3 regions of the Aeromonas sp. MTB genome follow, and region 2 is predicted to be linked to each of the others. Evidence: predicted binding sites of a transcription regulator. Region 2 holds the regulator's gene; each other region holds the start of a gene.
What was found. The regulator LexA, encoded in region 2, represses DNA repair genes until DNA is damaged. The targets are predictions, from matches to a motif close to ANCTGTNTNNNNANACAGNT.

Region 1 (3,277 bases), 2.1 Mb from region 2:
GTAGCGGCGCATGATGTCCTTGATGGAGCAAGCACAGAAGAAGTACTGCTGGATCAGACGCAGCTCTTTACCTGCATCGGTCTCATCGTTCGGATACAGCACCTTGGAGATGGTCTCGGCCTGGGCTTTCTCAGCCTGGGAGTCGATGTAACCACCGGCGTTGAACACGTCCCAGTCGAAAAACTCGGAGGCGCGGGATTCCCACAAACGCAGGATGTTGACGGTGTGACCGCCAAAACCGACCACCGGAATATCCCAAGGCACCCCTTTAATCTTGCGACCGGCGTGCCATACCTTCTTCAGGCCACCATTGTCACCAAACACGGTCTCGACGTAGCCATAGAGCGGCACTTCTTGCACCGACTCGGGGCGGCAGATCTCCCAGGGGTTGCCATATTCACGCCAGGAGTCCGGACGCTCGATCTGGCGGCCATCCTGGATTTCCTGACGGAACAGACCGTGTTCGTAGTGGATACCGTAACCAACCGCCGGATAGTTCAGAGTGGCCAGCGAGTCGATAAAGCAGGCAGCCAGACGACCCAGGCCGCCGTTGCCAAGTGCCATGTCCGGCTCTTGTTCGCACAGGTCGGTCAGTTCCAGACCGAGTTCGCCCAGCGCCTCTTCGCAAGTCTTGTAGAGGGAGAGGTTGTGCAGGTTGTTGGAAGTCAATCGTCCCATCAGGAATTCAGCAGAGAGATAGTGAATCGCACGAGTATCTTTCTTGAAATGAGTCTGCTGAGTGCGGGTCAGGCGCTCGTACACCTGTTCATTGACAGCCGCAGCAGTGGCTTTCCACCACGCTTCGGGAGAGGCTTTCTGTTCGCTTGTTCCCAAGGTAGAACGCAGGTGACGCACGATACTCGCCTTGAGCTGATCTTTATCCAGTTGGAGATCCTGGTCTGTCTTCTTCTTGGTAGCCATAAACCATATTCCTTCGTTACAAATAAAATTGTTATCCCGCTTGCGGGACCGGCGCTGTTGTTATCTCAAAATATGTACCGGCGTGAGAATACTAACTAAAGCGGCAGAATTAAAAGTTAACGCAAGTCACACTTTAACCGATAAAAACAGCCTGAAAAGCTTGAAAACCCTTTCCTTTAATTGATCGCATAAAAACAAACATTCCCTTTATTATCATAAACTTAATGAAACAATAAAAATATTCTGGCATGAATAGGTTTTCAGAGATTGCCAAGCCTTGAAAATCCCTGAAAATAGGCAGCAAGACGGCACATTGAAACCGGTTTCAATGTGCCTGAAAAATTACCGTATAAATATGAAGCAATCATTGCTCCCTTAAAGATGTGCTTTGAACTGATTGCTCAATGGATCGTAATGGTACCCAATCTGATCCAGACGTCCTGCCAACTGCTCTTCACTCATATCGTAATAGGCCAGCAGCTCCTCCAACCCGTCACACTCAAGCCTTAGCTTCTCATTGATGATGCCCAGCAAGATGTTGGCATCAAGACGTTGCAAGGTACTGATATCCATGGCGGCACCTCCTGTAAATGACCTGTATAACCATGGGCGGTTACGCAAGGTTTGTCCATAGTACGAAAAACACCCAACCAGCTTTATATTAAATAGTGTTTAAAAACATAACCTTACTAACGACACATGCCAACACCATCACATTTTTCAGCAAAAACACCTTGTCACTGCCACAGGATAGAACTACTGTATGCGCATACAGCTTGGATATTCATACAGGAACCCCATATATGAACCAGCCCCTGCACTCACTGCCCTTTGCGATGAATCGTGTCATGAGCAAGCCCTGGCCAACCAGAACCGCCTGCAAAGCGGAGTTGGCTCATTATGGTGTGACTATCCAGTCTGATGATCAGTTTCTGAGCGAGCTGACAAAGCTTGGGGAGGCTCATACCGGCTGGATCTTGTTGATCGCCCCGCCGGGACGCCCCACAGTCAGCCGTCTGGAAGAGCGAGGTATCGATCCCAAGAGAGTGCTGGTGGTACATAGCCCCAAAATCAAGAACTGGCAGCAAACCCTGGAGCGCAGTCTGGGCAATGGTCACTGCGCCGCCGTATTTACCTGGCTACCCGAGCAGATCGAGCTGGATCACGTCAAGCTGCAGCGACTGGGACAGCAATCTGGCGTACTCACCCGCTTCTTTGGCGCGAAACGGACTAACCTCGGCACACCTCTGCTGGCCTATTCAGAGCAAGATATCTATCTCAATCATTAAGACAAAAAACGAACGCCTACGCAGGCTCTCCCGCGGGTCGCAGTGACAGAAGGGCGCAAACAATATGTGACCAGCGGCTTTATTTGAAAGACAAGCTTGCAACAGCCTGACGGTAGGCATCGGAGATCATTTGACCCTGCTTGCTGCAAGCAGACAAACATCAAAAGATGTAACGGATAAAGAAGCAGAAAATAAAACCTGAACTGGACAATCATGCAGCCCAAGTATTCAAACCTGCGGAACTTCCTGCCCACCAGCGAACCCGTTTGAGCAATATGATGAGGCTGAAAGTCATTGCATTCATTTGAGCTGATCACGACAATTTGCCCACCGGAGTGACCCTCTCCTTGAAATACCGGGTAACAAGGGGTATAACCACGCGTTTTATCAGGTGTAATAAGTGAGCGGTATGATGCAAGCCCCCTTTTGGCAGACCAAGAGTCTGCAGCAGATGACTGAATCCGAATGGGAATCCCTCTGCGATGGTTGCGGAAAATGCTGCCTCAACAAGCTGATCGATGAAGATACCGACGAACTGGTTTTCACCAATGTCGCCTGCAATTTGCTTAACACCAAGACCTGTCAGTGCTCTGATTACGCCAATCGTTTCAAAAAAGAGCCTGACTGTCTGCAGATCACCCATGACAAGATCGCCGAATATGACTGGCTCCCCTCAACCTGCGCATATCGCCTGCTGTCTGAAGGTGACGCTCTTCCAGAGTGGCATCCTCTGCTGACCGGCAGTCGTTCCGCGATGCATCAGGCTGGTCAATCCGTCCGTGGCAAAGTCATTCACGAGGATCAGGCGGGTGAATGGATCGATCACATCATCACCTGGGCCAGCTGACACGCTCAACCCGCTACTCTCCAGAGGCAAGGGCTGCACAATGTGCAGCCCTTGTTGTTTCTGCAAGCAGGGTTTGTAGCTTCACACATATCTGGCTGGCTAAACCAGACCCCCTCCCAACTGCACATTGAGAGAGGCAGAGGCAGAGGCAGAGGCAGAGGCAGAGGCAGAGGCAGAGGCAGAGGCAGAGGCAGAGGCAGAGGCAGAGGCAGAGGCAGAG
Region 2 (3,277 bases):
GCGGCGCCGTGCGCCTGCGCCGTCAGCCCGGTGGTCGACATCCGCAAAAAGCCGAGCAGCCAGAAGATGAGGTTGATCAGGGTCGCACCGACCGAAACGCCCCCCAGAAACCAGGCCTGACCGAGATGACCGATCACCCAGGTGTCCACCAGCCCCAGCAAGGGGGTGGTGATATTGGAGAAAACCATGGGCAGGGCGAGCGCAAAGACAACGCGGTGGCGAGAGGGATCTCGCCACCAGGGGGCAACAGCTAGGGTCACGCTTAGTGGCCTGTCAGCTTCAGAATGCGGGCGAAGTCAGAGAGCATGGTAGCCATCTGCACCCGGGGCACCTGACCCGGCGCCACCTGCGGGCGGAATACCGCCTGCAGCTTGCCCTTGGGATTGATGAGCACGATGGAGGCGGAGTGATCGATCAGGTAATCCTTCTCCCCCTGATTGGCGATGGAGTAGATGAGCCCCAAATTGCGCACGAACGGGAACAGCTTGTCGTGGGGGGCAGTGGCCGCCTTGAATTCGGGATTGAAGAAGGCGGTATAGGTCTTGAGGCGTGGAATATCGTCACGCTGGGGATCCGCCGAGATAAACACCACCTGGCTGTCGGGCGCCATCTTCTTCAGCTGGTCATAGACGGAACGCATATCTGCCAGCGTGGTGGGGCAGATATCAGGGCAGAAGGTGTAGCCGACAAACAGGAAGGTCCAGTGCCCCTTCAGGTTGGCAGGGGTAAACGGCTGGTTGTCCGCATCGGTAAAAGCGAAATCATTGATGTCCCGCCCCGCCGGATAGTAGTCAGCCTGTTCCGGTTGCTCTGGCTGCGTGGCGTAGAACACCAGGATCAGGCAGGCTGTCAACAGCAGAAAGAGCAGGGGATAGCGGAGCTTCATCATAACAAGAGACCCTTTCAGTTCGAGGCAGATGGCCAGCAGTGACCGGACAAGAGGGAGGCATTGTACCCCAGCGAGCCGCCAAGGTGGTTCAACCTTGTGCAACGCCCTGTCAGGAGTCGACCATTTGGCATAATTAATCGCCAGTTGCGGCCATAAAAAAACCGGCCCCCTTGGGTGCCGGTTATGGATGGATTTGTTTGTCTCTTCTGCTCAGGGGCGAGCGTTACGCCCCTGCTGCAACATCTTGCCGATGGCCCGCACGCCGATGGGAATCACGGGTGCCAGCCAGCCCTCTTCCCCCTGGCGGTCACCGTGACCCCGTTTGAACAGCAGCACCAGACGCACCACCTTCTCTTTCGGGCATCCCAGCCAGAGCGTCCAGCGCGACCCACGATGGTGCAGCCAGAGACCGTAAAACCAGGTCATCCGGCTACCTTTGACGAAACGGGTGATTGACGATTCCGCTGGCGCAGCCCCAGCCTCTGAATCCCATGGCGATCTTGATGCCATACCAGTCCTCCTTGACCGACAGGTCATGTTGCTTCGTCGGCCTGAACTGGGAACAGGCCCGTCACGACTATCTGCAACCATTACGAGTGGTCCCCTTTGCCCGACAAGGCTCGGGATCTCCCCACTCCCCCTCATATCCCGTGAAGGTGTACTGCCCGATTCTCGTTGTTACCGGCCCTCCCGTCCCGGCGCATTGCGATGGTCAGAGGGAGGCGCCAAGGCCTGTCTCGGCGACAGGGCACTGATCTGAGCATATATCTGAAATGGATGATTGGTAGCCGGTCGCGCAGGACAAAAATGCCGCCGCCGATGATCTGTTTGATATGACAGGGAAAGTGCGCCAGAAACAGCACGGCCTCCCGAAGGAGGCCGTGTGGCAAACGCAGTTGGCGGGGATGATTACATCCAGTCAGCGTTGCGGATCACCCCGACAGCCAGTCCTTCGATGGTGAGCTGCTGGCAAGAGAGATCCACCTCGATGGGGGAGAGCTCTTCATTCTCTGGCAGCAGCCATACCTGACTGCCCTTGCGCTGGAAGCGCTTGACGGTGACATCCTCATCGAGACGGGCGACCACTACCTGACCGTTGCGCACCTCCTGGGTCTTGTGCACCGCCAGCAGATCGCCATCCAGAATGCCGATGTTCTTCATGCTCATCCCCTGCACCCGCAGCAGAAAATCTGCGCGCGGATGGAACAGGGCGGGATCAACCTGATAGTGGCTCTCGATATGCTCCTGAGCCAAGATAGGTTCACCGGCGGCAACCTTGCCGATGAGCGGCAAGCCGCTCTCTTCCAGCACCTCTTCCTCTTCGAGCAACAGGCGAATGCCGCGGGACGTGCCCGGCATGATCTCGATGACCCCTTTTTTGGCCAGGGCCTTCAGATGTTCTTCGGCCGCATTGGCCGACTTGAAACCAAGCTTCTGGGCGATCTCGGCACGAGTCGGCGGCATACCGGTCTCGCTCATATTCACCTTGATCAGCTCCAGCACTTCGGCCTGGCGGGGGGTAAGGGGTTTCATAGAATTGGCACCTGTCTTTTTATACAGCACACTGGCAGTATATACAGTGCAGTGGCCAAGGCAAGGCGCAGCTGACATTTGTCGCGACCAACCCCTCATTTACTGCTGTTTTGATCCTGCGCAGCTGACTCATCGTACCTCTCGGCGACAAGGGGCTGTCGATTTGCTATGCTCACGCCGCATTTTTTTGGAGAGCAGACGCACATGTCCCTAGGACAGAAGATTTCCAGAGCCATCTTGCAATGGCCGGTCAGCGGCTTGGTCAATCACAAGAGCCTGCCGGAAAATCCCATCACAGAACTCAATCTGGATCCGGCCAGACCCATCGTCTATGCCCTGAAAACCAGTTCGATCACCGACCTGATGACCCTGCAGCAGTGCTGCGAGGATCTCGGTCTGCCCGGCCCCTTCACGCCGCTGGAACTGAACGGCCAGCTGCTGCCGCGCTATGTCTGTCTGGATCGTCCGCCTCCCCTGTTTGGCAAACGCAGCAAACCGCTCCCCTTCCTGCAGGAGTTCCACCAGCTGCTGGATCTGCACAAGCAGGATCCCGAGCTGGATATCCAGGTAGTGCCCGTCACCCTGTTCTGGGGCCGCGCTCCGGGTCGGGAAGGGGAAGAAGCCTCCGGCCTCAACATCATCAGTAGCCTGGCGCCGAACCGGCTGAAGAAGGCACTCATCGTGATCCTCAAGGGTCGCGAAAATCTGGTGCGCTTCTCGCCGCCGCTCTCCCTGCGCTACATGGCCGACAAGCACGGCACTGACGAGGCCATCGCCCACAAGCTGGCACGAGTGGCCCGTACCCACTTCAGCCGCCAGCAGCTGGCTGCCACCGGCCCGAAACTGCCGAACCGC
Region 3 (3,277 bases), 950 kb from region 2:
GTGGAAGTGGCGGATGTGATGTGTGCCGAAGGAGTTGCGACCACGGCAGAGGAGTTGCAACGTCGGGTGATGACAGTGGTGGAACTGACCGCTGACAATTACTCCTCCATGCATCAGGATATGGAGCTGGGACGCGAGACCGAGATTGAGGCCATCACCGGCTTCCTGCTGGCCAAGGCAGCCCGGCATGGCATCGCCGTACCGGTCAATCAGGGTCTCTATCAGGCAATCAAAGAGAAGAGTCAGGCCGTCTGATCTTCTACATGGCAGAGCAAGCTGCAAGGAGGCGAACATGAGTGTACTGGTGCTGGTGGCCCCCGGGTCGGAAGAGATAGAGACGGTCGCCATTGTCGATACCCTGGTGCGCGCCAGCATCGAGGTGGTGCTGGCCTCTTGCTGCCCTGCCGGATCCCGGCAGGTAAAAGCGTCGCGCGGGGTACAGCTGGTGGCCGATTGTCATATCGACGAGCTGACCCGTCGGGACTTTGAAGCCATCGTGGTACCCGGTGGTCTGCCCGGCAGCGAAGTGATCCGCGATACCCCGCTGGCCATCGATCTGCTCAAAGAGCAGGCCGCTCTTGGCCGCTGGCGCGCTGCCATATGCGCCGCCCCTGTGGTGCTCTTGCAACATCACGCGCTGCTGGATGGTGCCATCGTCACCTGTCATCCAGGCTTTCAGTCCCGACTACCGACATCGCAGCTGTCACATGAGCGGGTCGTCAGAGATGAGGCTCATCGCCTGATCACCAGCCAGGGGCCGGGCAGCGCCATCGAGTTTGCGCTGGAACTGGTGCGGGTGCTGCGCGGGGATGATGTGGCTACCGCCGTGGCTGGCCCTATGGTGCTGCCTTGAGCGCACTCTGCTGCAGAATCAAGCTGGCCATGCTTTGAAAAACGGGCTCCGGTCATATTGATCGGGGCCCGTTTGTTATCTGCTGTTGTCGGTCACGCCATCTTGTCCGGCTCAGTAGTCGTACTGTGAGCACTGTTTTTTGTTGTACTCAGTTTTCCAGCGTGCCAATTCTTGCTCTGTGCCGAGCTTGTCCCCTTTCTTGATGGCCTGTTCCAGTATCTCAATCCGGTCGTACAGCCAGCGGCACTCTGCCGTCGGGTTGTTCTTGCCGATGCCGGTCAACGGCAGCAAACAGAGTCCCAGCCAAAGATATTTCATCCCGAACGCTCCTTGTCATCGTGGTAGTAAAGGTCTCCTTGGAGTCTACTATTTTAGCCGCAACGAGAGAGATAGAGCTGCGGTTATCCTTGGGGTAAGATGATGCCATGTCTGTTTATTTATACAGTGGTATGCGCAAGGTCATCCATATCGACATGGACTGTTTTTTTGCCGCGGTGGAGATGCGGGACAATCCGGCCTTGCGGGAGGTGCCGCTCGCCATCGGTGGGGCCTCCGAGCGGCGTGGTGTCATCTCGACCTGCAACTATGTGGCGCGCCGGTTCGGGGTGCGCTCCGCCATGCCGAGCGCGTTGGCGAAAAAACTCTGCCCGCCGCTGGTACTGATCCCTGGGCGAATGGCGGTGTACAAGGATATCTCCCGTCAGCTCAGGGCCATTTTCCTCCGCTATACCGATCAGGTTGAACCGCTGTCGCTGGACGAGGCTTACCTCGATGTGACCCACAGTCGTTGCTGTGGCGGTAGCGCCACCCTGATGGCGCAAGAGATCCGGCAAGCCATCGTCACCGAACTGGGATTGACCGCCTCGGCCGGAGTGGCCCCCAACAAGTTTCTCGCCAAGCTCGCCTCGGAGCAGCGCAAGCCTGATGGTCTGTTTGTCATTCGTCCCGATGAAGTGGCCGAATTTGTCTGTCAGCTGCCACTCGGCAAACTGCCCGGGGTGGGGCGCAAGACCGCCGAGCGGCTGGAGGCGCAGGGGCTCTACACCTGTGAGGATGCGCGGGCCTTGTCGGCACAAGAGCTGTGCAGCCGTTTTGGCAAGCTGGGGGAGATGCTGACGACCCGGATCTGGGGACTGGATGAACAGCCGGTGCAGGCGCACCGGATCCGCAAAACCATCGGGGTGGAGACCACCCTTGCGAGCGATCTCTGTGACGAAGCCGCCTGCCTGACGGTATTGCAGCAACTGCTGCCGGAGTTGGAGCGGCGATTTCAGCTGGCGTGTCCTGCCGAGCAGGTGATGGGGCAGGGGATTAAACTCAAGTTTGCCGACTTCCACCAGACCACCGTCTATCGCAGTCAGGGTGGCTATCAGCCAGCCTTGTTCGTTCCCCTGCTCAAAGAGGGATTACAGCGGGCGCAAGGGCGTTCGGTTCGCCTGCTGGGCTTGGTGGTGGGTTTGCCAAAAGAGGGTGAAGTTAATCAACTCTCGCTGGATTTGCTGTGAGAGAGTTAAGTTTTTGTTTATAAAGTCGATAATCTATCCATATCTGTATGACGTAGGAATATTGGCATGAGCGCTCTTTCTGTCCAGGGTCGGATTACCCTGATCGCCGGTTGCTGTCTGTTGGTGACAGCCGCCGCTCTGGTTGCCTCTTCGATTTACAACGCGAACAAGATGCAACAGCAGGTGCGGCAAGCCACCATGCACGAGGCGCAGCAGTCTGCCGAAAACTGGATGAAGGCGATGGGCTCGGAGCAGGCGGCCAAGGTGACCAGCTATCTCGATGAGGCCTATTTCCGCGCCAGTTTGCTGGCGGAGAGCGTGTTGTTTCAGCGCAAGAATGCGGCTGAGAACTTTGTCCATTCGGAGGCGCTGCGCAGCGCCGTCAATCAGCAACTGCACGATGCCGTTGCCTCATCGACCAATCTGCTTGGTGTCTATGCGGTGTTCGAGCCTGATCAGCTGGATGGGGAAGACAGCAACTATCAGGGCTCAACGGCGCTGGGTTCCAACGACAAGGGGCGTTTTTCCAGTTACTGGGCATACGACAACGGCAAGATAGAGCCGGAAGTGCAGAATGAGGATGTACTGGCCGATGAGAGCCCGACCGAGGCTGGTGGCATCGAAAACGAGTGGTATCGCTGCAGTATTCGCACCCGTTCCCTCTGCCTGCTGGAGCCCTATCTGGACGATGTGGGCGATAAACAGATATTGATGACCTCGGTGACGGTCCCGCTGCTGGAGCATGAGACCTTGCTGGGGATGGTCGGGGTTGATATCTCGCTGGCCACTTTGCAGAGTCTGGTCAGTACCATGGACAAGGAGCTCTATGACGGCAAGGGCAGAATCTTGCTGGTCAGTCACGAGGGGCGTGTGGCGGGAGCCGATGAGTTCGATGTGACCATGGGGCGCGGGCTGGATC

Region 1: WBR25_RS08820 (DUF4250 domain-containing protein) is a predicted target of LexA. The motif match lies at 1,679-1,698, and genes of this name have one in related genera.
Region 3: dinB (DNA polymerase IV) is a predicted target of LexA. The motif match lies at 1,281-1,300, and genes of this name have one in related genera.

Annotation. Positions count from the first base shown of each region.
Region 1 is NZ_CP147026.1:1,909,912-1,913,188, reverse strand. It holds gene WBR25_RS08825 (glycogen/starch/alpha-glucan phosphorylase) at 1-921, opposite strand, end outside; gene WBR25_RS08820 (DUF4250 domain-containing protein) at 1,297-1,494, opposite strand; gene WBR25_RS08815 (hypothetical protein) at 1,725-2,210, shown strand; gene WBR25_RS08810 (YcgN family cysteine cluster protein) at 2,623-3,057, shown strand.
Region 2 is NZ_CP147026.1:4,416,973-4,420,249, forward strand. It holds gene dinF (MATE family efflux transporter DinF) at 1-260, opposite strand, end outside; gene WBR25_RS20250 (SCO family protein) at 263-889, opposite strand; gene WBR25_RS20255 (hypothetical protein) at 1,100-1,315, opposite strand; gene lexA (transcriptional repressor LexA) at 1,799-2,422, opposite strand; gene plsB (glycerol-3-phosphate 1-O-acyltransferase PlsB) at 2,627-3,277, shown strand, end outside.
Region 3 is NZ_CP147026.1:3,466,019-3,469,295, reverse strand. It holds gene WBR25_RS15750 (ketopantoate reductase family protein) at 1-255, shown strand, start outside; gene WBR25_RS15745 (DJ-1 family glyoxalase III) at 293-853, shown strand; gene WBR25_RS15740 (hypothetical protein) at 965-1,171, opposite strand; gene dinB (DNA polymerase IV) at 1,303-2,358, shown strand; gene WBR25_RS15730 (methyl-accepting chemotaxis protein) at 2,425-3,277, shown strand, end outside.